Methylobacterium currus: one gene and its partner. The protein of the gene in region 1 binds, or shares a complex with, the protein of each later gene. Links are inferred from orthologs where the notes say so. Each region holds a gene or a part of one and is shown in the gene's direction. Other genes may lie near its edges.

Region 1 (8,172 bases):
GCGAAGATTGCCCGCATCCCGGACAGCCGCGCCGCCTCGGCGAAGAGCCCCGGGCCCTTCTCGGGCGAGAGGCGGCCGACGAACACGAAGTCGCCCGGCGGGCCGGCCCGGTGGCCGAGGGGCTCGGCATCGACCGGGTTCGGCACGTCGTAGTAGCGCATCGCCTTCGGCAGGTGCGGCGCCAGCACCTCCCGCTGGAGCTTGCTGATGGTGATCATGGCGTCGATGCCCGCGACGAGGCCGGTGCGGCGCATCAGTTCGTGGCGGGCGACCCGCATCAGCTTGCGCGGATAGGTGCGTGAATCGCAATTGTGGGCGAGGCAGGCCGGCCCGTTCGGAATCCGGTGGCAGGCGGCGGCCACGGGATAGTCGTAGAAGCCGCCATTGGGGCAGGCGAGGTAGTATTCGTGCGCGGTGTAGACCACCGGCGCGGCGCAGCCCCGCAGCACCGGCCCGATCGACGGTGACAGGGCCTTGGCCCAGGCATGGACGTGGACCACCGTGTCGCGCGGATCGGACTCGTCGACGAGGGCCCGCAGCTGGGCCGCAGCAGTCCCGTTCCACAGCCACTGCACCCCGAACCGCGCGAGGGAGCGGGCCTGCGTCACGTCGGTCTGGCCGAGGAGCACCGTGCGCACCCCGGCCTCGGCCAGGCGCGGATCGGCCGGGCCGACGGCCGCGAACAGCACGACCTCGTGGCCACGGCCGGCGAGCCCGATCGCGCTCTCGAGCGAGACCTTGGCCTGGCCGCCATTGATGGAGGCGTGGTCGGCGACGAGGACGATTCTCATCCACGCCCCCCGCGAGGCCGGCCGGGACCATCGTGCAGCATCGGTCTGGCTCCCTTCGGACGACGCGGATCCGAGGCCGACGATGGAGCCGACCCCTTAGGAAACGCCTAAGCGCCCCGAGCCCACCGGCCTTGCGCCGCGCTCCTCCCCGGGCCATCCGGCTTGCACCATGCGCTCCCCCTCCTCCTCCGCCTCCGCGATCCTGCTCGCCGCCCTCGGCATCGGGCTCCTGTCGCTGATGGACGCCACCATCAAGGGCCTGTCCGACCGATACGGCGTGACCGGCATCGCCTTCTCCCGCTACCTCGTCGGCACCCTCGTGATGGCGGGCGTGCTCGCGGTGTTGCGGCCCGGCTGGCCCTCGGCCGAGACCTGGCGCACGAACGGCCTGCGGGCGGTGCTGGTGGTCGCGACCGCGCTCTGCTTCTTCCACGGCCTGTCGGTGCTGCCGCTCGCCGAGGCGCTGGCCCTGTCGTTCCTGAGCCCGATCTTCATCGCGCTGTTCGCCGCGCTCCTGCTGCGCGAGCGGGTGCGGCCGCCGGTCTGGGCCGGGCTCCTCGTCGGCTTCGCCGGGGTCGGGATCGTGGTGGCGGGACAGGTCGGGACGGACGCGCCCCGGGCGGCCGGCTCGGCCTGGGGCATCGCCGCCATCCTCGCCTCCGCCCTCACCTACGCGCTCTCGATGGTGCTGCTGCGCGCCCGCGCCCGTCACGACCCGGTGGTGACCATCGTGGCGATCCAGAATGCCGGCCCCGCCGCGATGCTGGCCGCCCCCGCGGCCTGGACCTGGATTCCGGTCGCCACGCCCGACTGGGCGCTCCTCGTCCTCGTCGGCATGCTCGGCGTCGCCGGCCACCTGGTGCTCAGCCGGGCCTACGCCAAGGCCGAGGCGTCGCGCCTCGCCGCGATGGAATACACCGCCCTCCTCTGGGCGATCGGCCTCGGCTACGTCGCCTTCGGGGAGGTGCCGGGGGTGGCGACGCTGGGGGGTGCGGGTCTGATCCTGGCCGGGTCGGCGCTGGCGGCGCGGCGGTGAGCGGGCGTCAGAACCACCCCTTCAGCTTGAAATAAACAGCCGGCACCAGCGCGCTCGCCGCGATCACCGCGAGCCCGAACGGATAGCCGAAGGTCCAGTCCAGCTCCGGCATGTGCTTGAAGTTCATGCCGTAGACCGAGGCCATCAGGGTCGGGGGAATGCCGATCACCGAGACGACCGTGAGCACCCGGAAGGTGTTGTTCTGCTCCATGTTGATGAGGCCGAGGGTGGCGTCGAGCAGGAACTGCACCGTCTCGGACAGCCGCGTCTCGAACTCGTCGAGGGAGGCGACGTCGAGGCGCAGGCTCTCGCAGCGGGCCCTCTCCTCGGGCTTCAACCAGCCTTCCGCCTCGCCGGCGACGTATGGCAGGATGCGGCCGAGCCCGAGGAGCGCAGCGCGCAGCTTCGACAGGGCCTTGCCGCGCCGGCCGATGGCGCGCAGCAGGCGCCGCAGGGCGAGGTCGCGGCGCTTGGGTGCGAAGCTCTTGGGCCCCGATTCCTCGCGGCGGCCGTTGCCGTTGGCGCTGGTGTCGAAGGTGAAGATCCGGGTCGAGAGCGAATCGAGCTCGTCGCTCAGCGTCTCGAGGGTGTCGGCCAGGCGGTCGATCAGCTCCTCGACGAGCGCCAGGAAGGTCTCGACGCTGGAGGCCGGTCCGTCCCGCTCCGCTTGGCGCGCCTTGACGGTGTCGAAGGCGGCGAGCGGCTGGAACCGGACGGTCAGCAGCCGCTCCGGCGTCAGCACGAAGCCGAGGGGGCGCAGGCTCAGGTCGTCGTCGCGGAACGAGACCATCGGGGTGCTCAAGTAGAACGCGTCCCGGCGCCGGTTGAGGCGGCGCGAGTTCTGCACCTCGCTGAGCGCCGAGCGGGATGGGACCGTGAGGCCGGTCACCGTCTCCGCGAGCGCGGTTTCGGCCTCGCTCGGGTCGTCGAGGTCGAGCCAGGTGCCATGGGCCGGCAGGGGCCGCGCCGCGCAATCCTGGCCCTCGGCGACGACGCCCTCCGAGCCGTGCAGCGTGATCATGCGAAGGGTGGGCTCCTGAGGGCGGCAGAGGGGGCGGCCAAGGGTGGGGTCCGAAGGGTGGGGCCGAAGGGTGGGACACGGCGCGGAGCGTGCCGTGGAGGCCACACACCAGAGTCTTGACTCAAACCCGCGCCCCGATTATCTCCACGCCAGCCTTAGCACTCACCTCACGAGAGTGCTAATGCCCGGGTTGGAAGGCGGCTTCGGCGCCAGCACCAACCGCAATGCGTTCTGCGAAGCAAGAGGGCAGCACATGCAATTCCGTCCGCTGCACGACCGTGTCGTCGTCCGTCGCATCGAGAGCGAGGAGAAGACCAAGGGCGGCATCATCATCCCGGATACCGCCAAGGAGAAGCCGCAAGAGGGCGAGATCGTCGCCGTCGGCCCCGGCGCCCGCGACGAGTCCGGCAAGCTGAACCCCCTCGACGTCAAGGCCGGCGACCGCGTCCTGTTCGGCAAGTGGTCGGGCACCGAGGTCAAGATCGACGGCAAGGACCTCCTCATCATGAAGGAGTCCGACATCATGGGCGTGCTGGCGTAATCGCCACCCCCTGACCAGCCCCGAAGCCTGACGGCGGCGCCCCGACCGGGAGCTGACGCCGGAGGGTTTTCCCTGCAACACCGATCTGAAGTGAGGATTCACCATGGCAGCGAAAGACGTTCGTTTCGCCTCCGACGCCCGCGAGAAGATGCTGCGCGGCGTGGACATCCTGGCGGATGCCGTGAAGGTCACGCTCGGCCCGAAGGGCCGCAACGTCGTGATCGAGAAGAGCTTCGGCGCGCCGCGGATCACCAAGGACGGCGTCACCGTCGCCAAGGAGATCGAGCTCGCCGACAAGTTCGAGAACATGGGCGCCCAGATGGTGCGCGAAGTGGCCTCGAAGACCAACGACATCGCGGGTGACGGCACCACCACCGCGACCGTGCTGGCCCAGGCGATCGTCCGCGAGGGCGCCAAGTACGTCGCCGCCGGCATGAACCCGATGGACCTGAAGCGCGGCATCGACCTCGCCACCCAGGCCGCCGTGAAGGACATCCAGAGCCGCGCCAAGAAGGTGTCGGCCTCGGAGGAGATCGCCCAGGTCGGCACGATCTCGGCCAACGGCGACAAGGACATCGGCGAGATGATCGCCCATGCCATGCAGAAGGTCGGCAACGAGGGCGTGATCACGGTCGAGGAGGCGAAGACCGCCGAGACCGAGCTCGACGTCGTCGAGGGCATGCAGTTCGACCGCGGCTACCTCTCCCCGTACTTCATCACGAATGCGGAGAAGATGATCGCCGAGCTCGAGGATCCCTACATCCTCATCCACGAGAAGAAGCTGTCGTCGCTCCAGGCGATGCTGCCGGTGCTCGAGGCCGTCGTCCAGACCGGCAAGCCGCTGCTGATCGTCGCCGAGGACATCGAGGGCGAGGCCCTGGCCACCCTGGTGGTCAACAAGCTGCGCGGCGGCCTGAAGGTCGCGGCCGTGAAGGCGCCGGGCTTCGGTGACCGTCGCAAGGCCATGCTCGAGGACATCGCGATCCTGACCCAGGGTCAGATGATCGCCGAGGACCTCGGCATCAAGCTCGAGAACGTGACCCTCCCGATGCTCGGCCGCGCCAAGCGCGTCCGCATCGAGAAGGAGAACACCACGATCATCGACGGCGCCGGCGAGAAGGCCGACATCGAGGCCCGCGTCCAGCAGATCAAGGCGCAGATCGAGGAGACGACCTCGGACTACGACCGCGAGAAGCTCCAGGAGCGCCTGGCCAAGCTCGCCGGCGGCGTCGCGGTGATCCGCGTCGGCGGCGCGACCGAGGTCGAGGTCAAGGAGAAGAAGGACCGCGTCGACGACGCTCTCCACGCCACCCGCGCGGCGGTCGAGGAAGGCATCGTCCCCGGCGGCGGCACCGCGCTCCTGCGCGCCAAGAAGGCCGTGGCCGCTCTCACGAGCGACAACGCCGACGTCCAGGCCGGCATCAAGATCGTCCTGAAGGCCCTTGAGGCCCCGATCCGCCAGATCGCCAGCAACGCCGGCGTCGAGGGCTCGATCGTGGTCGGCAAGATCAGCGACAAGGGCGACTCGGAGACCTACGGCTTCAACGCCCAGACCGAAGAGTACGTCGACATGATCCAGGCCGGCATCGTCGACCCGGCCAAGGTCGTGCGCACCGCCCTGCAGGACGCCGCTTCGGTGGCCGGCCTGCTGGTGACGACCGAGGCGATGGTCGCCGACGCCCCGAAGAAGGACAGCCCTGCTCCGGCCATGCCGGGCGGCGGCATGGGCGGCATGGACTTCTAAGTCCTTCGCCAGCCAGTCCCGAGAGACGGGAGGGGGTCGCCGCGAGGCGGCCCCTTTTCCGTTGGGAGGATGCGTCGCGGTCTCATGCATTCGACGCTCCACCCCAAGGATTGACCACTCCCCGGTGGGCGCGATGCGCAAGGTTCACCTGTCACGGCCATCTGCGAGCCGCTGCGGGAGCCAGGTCACCCCGGGCTCGCCGCCGATCCCGCCAGCCCCCCATCCAGGTTGAGTTCGGCCCGCGTCATGTCAGCAGCCTCGTCCGAGGCGAGTATCGCCGCTACCGCCGCGATCTCCTCCGGACGCCCGAAGCGCTCGAGCGGGGTATCGGCCACGAGGGCCGCCATCCGCGCCTCGCGCCCGGGCCCCTCCCGAGCATCGGCTCCCAGATCGGCGTCAGGATGGCATCGGCGAGGCGCAGCCAGTCCTCTTCCGGCCGACATCCAGGCGGAAGAACCGGGCGCCGATCTCGGCCGCGGTCGCGGCGCCCGCACTCCCGTCGCGCTCGGTGACGATGCGGGCCTGTCCGGTCGGCTGCTGCATGATCGGCCTCGCCCGCGGGAGGGAGCCAGTTCGCCGCTGCGGGTCGAGACGCCCATTCAGGATCTCATCCTGAATGGAGGGTGAGAGCGTCTGCATGACGGGCGACACGGATGGGGCGCCGAGCCCTCTACCCCGCCCGCGCCGTCGCCCCGTGCACCATGGCGAGCACGCCGGCCCGCAGGAGGTCGTACTTGGTCGGCAGGCCGGGCCCGGTCGGCAGCCGGCCGGCGGCGGCGAGCGTCGCGATGCCGTGGGACAGCGCCCAGACCTCCAGGGCGACGAAGCGCGGATCGACGTTCGCCGAGAAGCCGTCCGGGAAGGTGCTCCGCAGGGCCTCGACCAGGAGCCCGAAGGCGTCGCGGTCGCGCGGCGCCTGCGCGGGCGGGCCGCCGTCGGGGCCGATCGGCCGGGCCTCGAAGATCGCCGCGTAGTAGCCCGGCTCCTCCTCGGCGAAGGTCAGGTAGGCCTCGCCCATGCGGGTGAAGCGCTCCAGCGGCGTGCCGGGCCCACGCAGCGCCCGGGCGAGGCGGGCGGCGAGCTCTGTGAAGCCGCGCTCGGCCACTTCCTCCAGCAGGGCCTCGCGGCCGCGGAAATGGCGGTAGAGCGCCGCCGGGGACACGCCGACGAGGCGCGCCGCGTCGACCAGGGTGAAGCCGCCGATCCCGCGCTCCGCGATGAAGCGGCGCGCGGCCTCGATCAGGGCCTCCTTGAGGTTGCCGTGATGGTAGCCGCGCCGGTCGGACGGGCCGCTGCGCCAGGGTCGCACCGTGTCTCTGTCTCTTGATCAAGGGGCCGGAATCGGCCGCCTGCACAGCCCCATAGAGCATTTTTTCGCGGGCGGCAGGCTCAACCCGCGCGTCGCTTCAGAAGGAAGCGCGGCACGTGGTCCGGCCGCACCGTGGTGGTCGCTACCGGCAGGACCGGCCGGTCGTCGGCAAGCCGCAGGTGGAACGCGCGGGCGAGCCGGGCGAGGACCAGGGTCGCCTCGGCGAGCGCGAGCTGCGCGCCGATGCAGATCCGCGGCCCGGCGCCGAAGGGCAGGTAGACGAAGCGGTCGGGCTCCGGGCGGTCGAGGAAGCGCCCGGGGTCGAACACCTCCGGCCGGTCCCACCAGCGCGGGTTGCGGTGGAGCACCCAGGTCGGGATCATCACGATGCTGCCGGCCGGGATCGTGGTGCCCTCGACCACGCTCGCCCGCGCGGCGCGCCGCGCGATGACGTAGACCGGCGGATAGAGCCGCAAGGTCTCCTGCGCCACCGCCTTCGCCAGCCGCAAGGACGGCAGCGCTGCGGCGGCGCCCGCCTCGGACAGATCGAGCCCGGTCGCTTCCGCGGCGAGCGCGTCCTGCATGCCCGGCTCGCGGGCGAGCAGGGTGCAGGCCCAGAACAGGGTCGAGGCGGTGGTCTCGTGGCCGGCGACGATCAGCGTGCCGACCTCGTCGGCGAGCAGACCGCCCGGCGCGTCGCCATGAGCCTCGATCAGGAGGTCGAACAGGTCGCGCGGCGCGCCCCAGGCCCCCTGTCCTTGGGCCCCCTGCCCGCGCCGCGCCTCCAGCACCGCCCCCACCAGCCGGAGCCACCGGCGGCGGAACAGGGCTCGGCGCGGGCTCGACGGGGTCGGCCAGCCCGGCGGCAACAGGAAATCGGTCACGGTCGGCTTGCCCAGCCGGTCGAGATAGCCGGAGACCAGCGCCCGGATCTCGGCGCCGAGCGCCCCGGTCTCCAGGGAGAACATCGAGGTGGTGGCGATGTCGAGGGCGACCCTTTGCATCTCGCCCCGGAGATCCGCGGGCGCGCCGAGGCCGGCCTCCAGCCGGCAGCAGGATTCCTCCGCGCTGCGGGCGACGAAACGCAGCATCAGGGGCAGGGTGCGGGGCGTGAAGGCGGGGGCGAGCACCTTTCGCTGGTGACGCCAGGCCTCGCCATCGGCGAGCACGAGGCCGCGCCCGGCGATCGGCCCGATCACCCGCCGGCCGGCGGGTAGGCGCACGAAGTCGTCGGTGGCGGTGAGCAGGACGTGGCGCGCCCCGGCCGGGGTCGAGAGCAGCACCATACGGCCGCCGGGCAGCGGAATGGTCACCGCCGGCGCGTCGAGGCAGGCGCGGGGAAACGCCTCCAGAGTGTTGCGCCGAAAAGCGCCGAGGAGCCTGAGCCAGCCGACCCGCTCGGCGAGGGCCGGCACCGGCGGCGCGTAACCGGGCCGCGTGTCGGGAGCCGTCAGGGACAAGGGGGCGACTCGGACAAGGGGGGTCTCCGGGGGCGCCCGAACGACGTGACGGGACGGACCCCGCAAGATTTACGCGAGCCGCTCCGCTTCCGCCACGCCGAGATGGCGCGCCACCATCCGGCCGATCTCAGCAAAGCCGATCCGGCCGAGGGATGCGGGGGCTACCTCCGGTCCGAAGACGATCACCGGCACCTGCTCGCGGGTGTGGTCGGTGCCGGTCCAGGTCGGGTCGTTGCCGTGATCGGCGGTGACGAGGCAGAGGTCGCCGGG
Region 2 (5,794 bases), 110 kb from region 1 along the record:
CATGACGATCCTCACGCGGCCCTGTCCCGGCTCGTCGCCTGGCCACGGTAGAGGGCGCCGTCCGCCTGCGCCATCGTTTCCGCGAGCGTTCGACCGTCGGACCGGCCCGCGGCCGCGCCGAGGCTCACCGTCCGGGCGGCCCTCGCGCGATGCAGTTCCTACCTGCTCGGCGAGGGACGGCGCCTCGGACAGCGTCGTACGGCGGAGCACGATCGCGAAGGCGTTACCGCCGAGCCGGGCCGTCAGGTCGCGCGGCGAGGGCAGCCGGACCGTGACGACGGGTACGAGCGCGTTGAGAGCACCGCATCGCCGACGGCATGGCCGCGGCTGAGCGGGTCCGGCAGTCACGGCATCGGCGGGCAGGTCGGCTCCGGGAGGCGTGCTTCCTGCCCTTCCCGGCCTGCCGGAGATCCGGCATGGGCCCGCACGGGAGGTCGTTGCCCACCCACCGCACGGTCCGACGCACGCTCCGCCATCCGCTATGACGAATGAAGCGTTCGCCGAAAGCGCCGGCATTTACGCGATTTCAATCATCAGGAATCAACAATCACCCCGTCGCCTTCCATGCCGCGGCGCGACGCGCGGGCAGACCTGCGAGCCGGGAGATGGCCGGGAAACCTGCGGATTACCGCGACGTCCATATCGGCGGCCTGATCGAGGAGCGGCGTCTGCGCGCCGGCCTGAGCCGGGAGGCGCTGGCCGCCCCGCTCGAGGTCTCGCTCTCGCAGCTCGGCAAATATCTCAAGGGCGCCAACCGCCTGAGCGCCACCGATCTCGACATCCTGGCGCGGGTGCTCGGCGTCCCGGTCGGATATTTCTTCGAGAGCATGCCGGGTCGCGAAACGGCGCAGGCGGGTCTCAGCGACCGGCCGCAGGCGCGGCTGGAGGCCCTGGAGGGATGGACCGGCTTCGCCGAGGCCGTGGCGCGGGCTGCCGACGCCCATCTCGACGAGGATCGCCGCCAAGCCCTGGGCAGCCTCGTGCGCGCCGTCGACCATGCGCTCTCCGGGCAGAAAACGTTCGATAAAGCGAACGACTCCGGCGCGCCGGATTGACGTTCGGTATTCCGGCTGTCAGAACCCCGCGATCGAAGTGTCGGGCTTCATCGGCGTGTGCGCCGCGCTCGACCAGAACTCTGGGGCTTCGCACACTATGCCGCGTTCCAACTACCTGTTCACCAGCGAGTCGGTCTCCGAGGGCCATCCGGACAAGGTCTGCGACCGCATCTCCGACACCGTGGTCGATGCCTATCTGGCGGTGATGCCGGAGGCCCGCCTCGGCGTCGAGACCCTGGCGACCACCAACCGCATCGTGATCGCGGGCGAGGTGCGCGGCCCCGACTCGGTGACCTTCAAGGACCTCGAGGAGCTGACCCGCGCGGCCGTCAAGGACATCGGCTACGAGCAGGCCGGCTTCCACTGGAAGAACAACGACGTCGCCATCCACCTGCACGCCCAGTCCGCCGACATCGCCGTCGGTGTCGATGCCGCTGGCAACAAGGACGAGGGCGCGGGCGACCAGGGGATCATGTTCGGTTACGCGACCGACGAGACCCCGGCCCTGATGCCGGCGCCGATCTACTACGCCCACAAGATCCTCAAGGATCTGGCCGATGCCCGCAAGGGCAAGCACGGCGCCGCGGCCAAGCTCGGCCCGGACGCCAAAAGCCAGGTCACCGTGCGCTACGCCGACGGCCGCCCGGTCGAGGCGACCCAGATCGTGCTCTCGACCCAGCACCTCGACGAGTCGCTCGACTCAGGCGCCGTGCGCGAGATCGTTGAGCCCTATATCCGCGCGGCACTGCCCGAGTCCTGGGTCACCGACCAGACCGTGTGGCACGTCAACCCGACTGGGAAGTTCGTGATCGGCGGCCCGGACGGCGATTGCGGCCTCACCGGCCGCAAGATCATCGTCGACACCTATGGCGGCGCGGCGCCGCATGGTGGCGGCGCCTTCTCGGGCAAGGACCCGACCAAGGTCGACCGCTCGGCGGCCTACGCGGCGCGCTACCTCGCCAAGAACGTCGTCGCCGCCGGCCTCGCCCGCAAGGCCACGATCCAGCTCGCCTACGCCATCGGCGTCGCCAAGCCGCTGTCGATCTACGTCGATCTGCACGGCACCGGCGAGGTCGACGAGGCGAAGCTCGAGTCGGTCCTGGGCCAGCTCGTCGACCTGTCGCCCCGCGGCATCCGCACCCATCTCGGCCTCAACAAGCCGATCTACGCCCGCACCTCGGCCTACGGCCATTTCGGCCGCGAGCCGGACGCGGATGGCGGCTTCTCGTGGGAGCGGACCGACCTCATCGGCCAGCTCAAGAGCGCCCTGGCCTGATCCGGCGCCCCGGTGCTAACGGGGCGTCGACACGCCCCTACCTCGGCACCGGGACACCATGGACGACCACGACACCGACGACGGGCTCGAGCGCAGCCGCGCCTTCTACGGCCGGCGCAAGGGCAAGCGCCTGCGTCCCGGCCAGGCGGAGCGCCTGGCCGCCCTCCTGCCCCGCCTGCGCCTGCCCGAGAGCGGCCCCCTCGACCCCGCAGCCGTGTTTCCGCGCCCGGTCTCCGAGGCCTGGCTCGAGATCGGCTTCGGCGGCGGCGAGCACCTCGCCGCGCAGGCCCGGCTCAATCCCGGCACCGGCATCATCGGCTGCGAGCCTTTCGTCAACGGCGTGGTGAAGCTGTTGCGCACCCTCGACGACGAGGCGATCGACACCGTCCGTCTCTGGGACCGGGATGCGATGGAATTGCTGCCGCGTCTGCCCGATGCGAGCATCGGGCGCGTCTTCCTGCTCTATCCCGATCCGTGGCCGAAGCGCCGGCAGCGCAAGCGCCGCTTCGTCTCGGACGAGTCGTTGCGCGAGATCGCCCGGGTCCTGAAGCCCGGCGGCGAGTTCCGCTTCGCCTCCGACATCGACGATTACGTCGGCTGGACCCTGGTCCGCGCCGCAAGCTGCCCCGCCCTGCGCTGGACCGCCACCCACAGCGCCGACTGGACCACGCCTTGGCCGGAATGGCCGGGCACCCGCTACGAGGCCAAGACCACGGCGGAGGGGCGAAAGCCCACCTACCTGACCTTCGAGCGGGTGTAAGGCCGCATAGGACAAGTGGGGCTCCTGTTGCGTCATCCCGGCCCGTGCTAGGCTCCGGGCCGATGACTGCCGTCGCCTCCGACACCCGGAAATCCGCCCGCGCAATCCGGGAGCGGGCTCACCTTTCCGCCGGGCAGTGGAGGGGCTGTCCGAGGTGTTCGCCGAGTCGGTCCAGGGTGGCCTGCCGACCCGGGCGGACCTACAAAGCCTCGAAGGCTCGGTGAAGGCCGAGTTCGCGGCCGTCCGGGCAGAGTCGACGGCTTTCAAGGTCGAAGCCCGGAACGAGTTCGCTGCGGTCCGGTCGGAGACGAAGACCGAGTTCGCCTCTGTCCGGCAGGAAATGACGACCGAATTCGCGTCCGCCCGATCGGATATGAAGCTCCTCGAGCAGCGGATGACGATCAAGCTCGGCGCCATGCTGGCGGCCCCTGTCGGTATCTTGCTCGCGGCGATCCGCTACATGCCGGCCCGCTGACGCGGGCACGGTGTCCCGGCACCGAAGCGTGCTCCGGCGCACCGCGCGGAGGGCGCGGACGGCCGACCTTGCCGCCGGACGCGCGGAGGGGCATGGTTTCCGCCGCGAAACCGCCAAGCCGGGCCGGGCGGGGCATGTCGGCCCGGGACGCCGCGCGGGGAAGCGGGGGCGCCCCGCCTCCGTCACGCCGTTCACCAGGATTGCGCCGCCTTGGACCAGAGGCCCGACGCCGCCCCCGGCCTGCCGGATGAACTCTTCCCCCGCTTCGCCTTCGAGGGCGCGCCGGTCGGCCTCGCCTGCCTGAGCGGGCCGGACGGGCGCATCCTCGCCGCCAACCCGGCCCTCGCCGCGCTGCTGGGCACGGATCCGGGTGCCCTGGCCGGCCGCCGGCTCGCCGAACTCGACCACCCGCAGGGGCCCGGAACCGGCCACGGCCTCGCCGGCGAGGTGTGGTGGCGCCGGGCCGACGGGTCGGCCGTGCGGGTACGGCTCCGGACCGGACCGGAGCGGGACGGGTACCGGATCGTCGCGGCCGAGGCCGTGGCGGACGGAACCGCCGCGGCCCGGGCGGAGCAGACCCATCTGGCGCTCGCCTCCGCCGGCCTCGGCGAGTGGAGCTGGAATCCGGCGGACGGTCGCGTCACCCTGTCGGACCGCGCCGCCGCGATCCTGGGCTATCCGGCCAGGGCGACGCCGACCTGGAGAGACCTGCAGGATGCGGTCGGCCGCGACGACCTCGACCGGGTCCGAGCCACGGTGCAGGACGCCGTCGCCAAGGCGATCCCCTACGCGGTCGAGATGCGCTTTCGCCGCGCCGGCGACGGGCAGGAGGCCTGGATCTCCGCCCGCGGCCAGGCGACCCTGTCACCCGACGGGATGCTCGCCGGCATGGTCGGCGTGCTGCAGGACGTGACCGCCCGGGAGGAGGCGCGGCGCGCCCTGCATGACCGCGAGCAGCGGCTGCGGGTCGCGACCACGGTGGCGGCCCTCGGGATCTTCGAGTGGCACGTGCTCGACGACCAGTCGCTCTGGGAGAACGAGCGCATGTGGGAGATCTTCGGCCGCAGGCCGCAGGATGGCACCATCAGCATGCGCGAGTTCTTCCGCACGGTGGTCCACCCGGAGGACAAGGTATCCTTCCGCCGCGCCGTCGCCCAGGCGCTCCACGGCGACGGCGTGCTCCACGCGACGACGCGCATCCGCCGGCCGGAGGGGGACGGCGGCGAGACTTGGCGCACGATCGAGATGGCGGGCCGATTCGAGCGCGACGGGCCGGCCGGCCTGCCGCGGCGCCTGATCGGCGTCGTCGCCGACATCACCGACCGGCGGCTGGCCGAGGAGCGGCAGTCGCTGCTGATCCGCGAGCTGCACCACCGGGTCAAGAACACCCTGGCGACGGTGCAGGCCATCGTCGGCTCCACCGCCCGCACGGCGTCGAGCATCGACAGCTTCTACGAGGCCTTCGTCGGCCGCATCATGTCGCTCGCCCACACCCACTCGGTGCTGACCGAGGACGTGTGGCAGACCGCTTCCCTCCACAGCCTCCTGGAGAACGAGCTGCGCCCCTATGCCGACGGCGAGATGCGGCCCGGCACCGGCGGGCGGGTGGAACTCGACGGGCCGGCCGTCGACCTGCCCTCCGAGATCGCCGTGCCGATCGGCATGGCGATCCACGAACTGACCACCAATGCCGCCAAGTACGGCGCGCTCTCGAATCGCGCCGGCCGGGTGCGGATCCGCTGGAGCGTCGAGCCCGGCGCGGACCGGCCGCGCCTGCGTTTCCACTGGCAGGAATCCGGGGGTCCGGCGGTGGCGCCGCCGACCCGCCAGGGCTTCGGCTCGCGCCTGCTGCAGCGGGTGCTGACGACCCAGGTCCAGGCCGAGGTCGCCACCGACTACGCGCCCGGCGGCCTCGCCCTGACTATGCTGGCGCCGCTGCCGGCGCGCAACGCCGCGCTCAACCCCCTGGCGGCCCTGTAGAGGACCCGTCCGGCCGGTCAGGCGCCGCGGGCGGCCCCCTCGCCGCCGGCGCCGCGAAACGCCTTCAGCTCCTCGATCGATGCGAAATGGAAGCGCCCGGCCGGGGTCTCGGCGTCGATCGTGCCGTCGGCATACATCGTGTAGGTGTTGCCGCCGGAATCGTAGGTGCCGATCACCGTCTTGCCGGGCGGCTCCTCGAGGGGAAGCTCCTCGTGAGGAGGTTCCTCCGGACGAGGTGCCTCGGCGAC

Evidence for each region. The genes of interacting proteins can lie anywhere in the genome.
Region 2: the proteins of groL (region 1) and metK are in contact, whole or in part, in a cryo-EM structure (PDB 8P4O), measured with the Escherichia coli proteins. The link is inferred for Methylobacterium currus from one-to-one orthologs.

The regions. Positions count from the first base shown.
Region 1 is NZ_CP028843.1:4,994,637-5,002,808, forward strand. Bases 2,873-5,812 are described here. They hold groL (chaperonin GroEL), read left to right. Parts: upstream 2,873-3,492; coding sequence 3,493-5,133; downstream 5,134-5,812. Other genes in these bases: groES (co-chaperone GroES), read left to right, coding at 3,102-3,389; DA075_RS36750 (hypothetical protein), read right to left, coding at 5,530-5,676; DA075_RS23165 (TetR/AcrR family transcriptional regulator), read right to left, coding at 5,804-5,812. Also shown: DA075_RS23135 (glycosyltransferase family 4 protein), read right to left, coding at 1-791; DA075_RS23140 (DMT family transporter), read left to right, coding at 961-1,827; DA075_RS23145 (magnesium transporter CorA family protein), read right to left, coding at 1,835-2,848; more of DA075_RS23165, read right to left, coding at 5,813-6,442; DA075_RS23170 (cytochrome P450), read right to left, coding at 6,523-7,902; DA075_RS23175 (phosphopentomutase), read right to left, coding at 7,972-8,172.
Region 2 is NZ_CP028843.1:4,886,461-4,892,254, forward strand. Bases 319-3,241 are described here. They hold metK (methionine adenosyltransferase), read left to right. Parts: upstream 319-1,152; coding sequence 1,153-2,331; downstream 2,332-3,241. Other genes in these bases: DA075_RS22665 (helix-turn-helix domain-containing protein), read left to right, coding at 489-1,055; trmB (tRNA (guanine(46)-N(7))-methyltransferase TrmB), read left to right, coding at 2,390-3,091. Outside these bases: DA075_RS22680 (hypothetical protein), read left to right, coding at 3,246-3,566; DA075_RS22685 (sensor histidine kinase), read left to right, coding at 3,777-5,546; DA075_RS22690 (hypothetical protein), read right to left, coding at 5,564-5,794. UniProt on the Escherichia coli protein: Catalyzes the formation of S-adenosylmethionine (AdoMet) from methionine and ATP.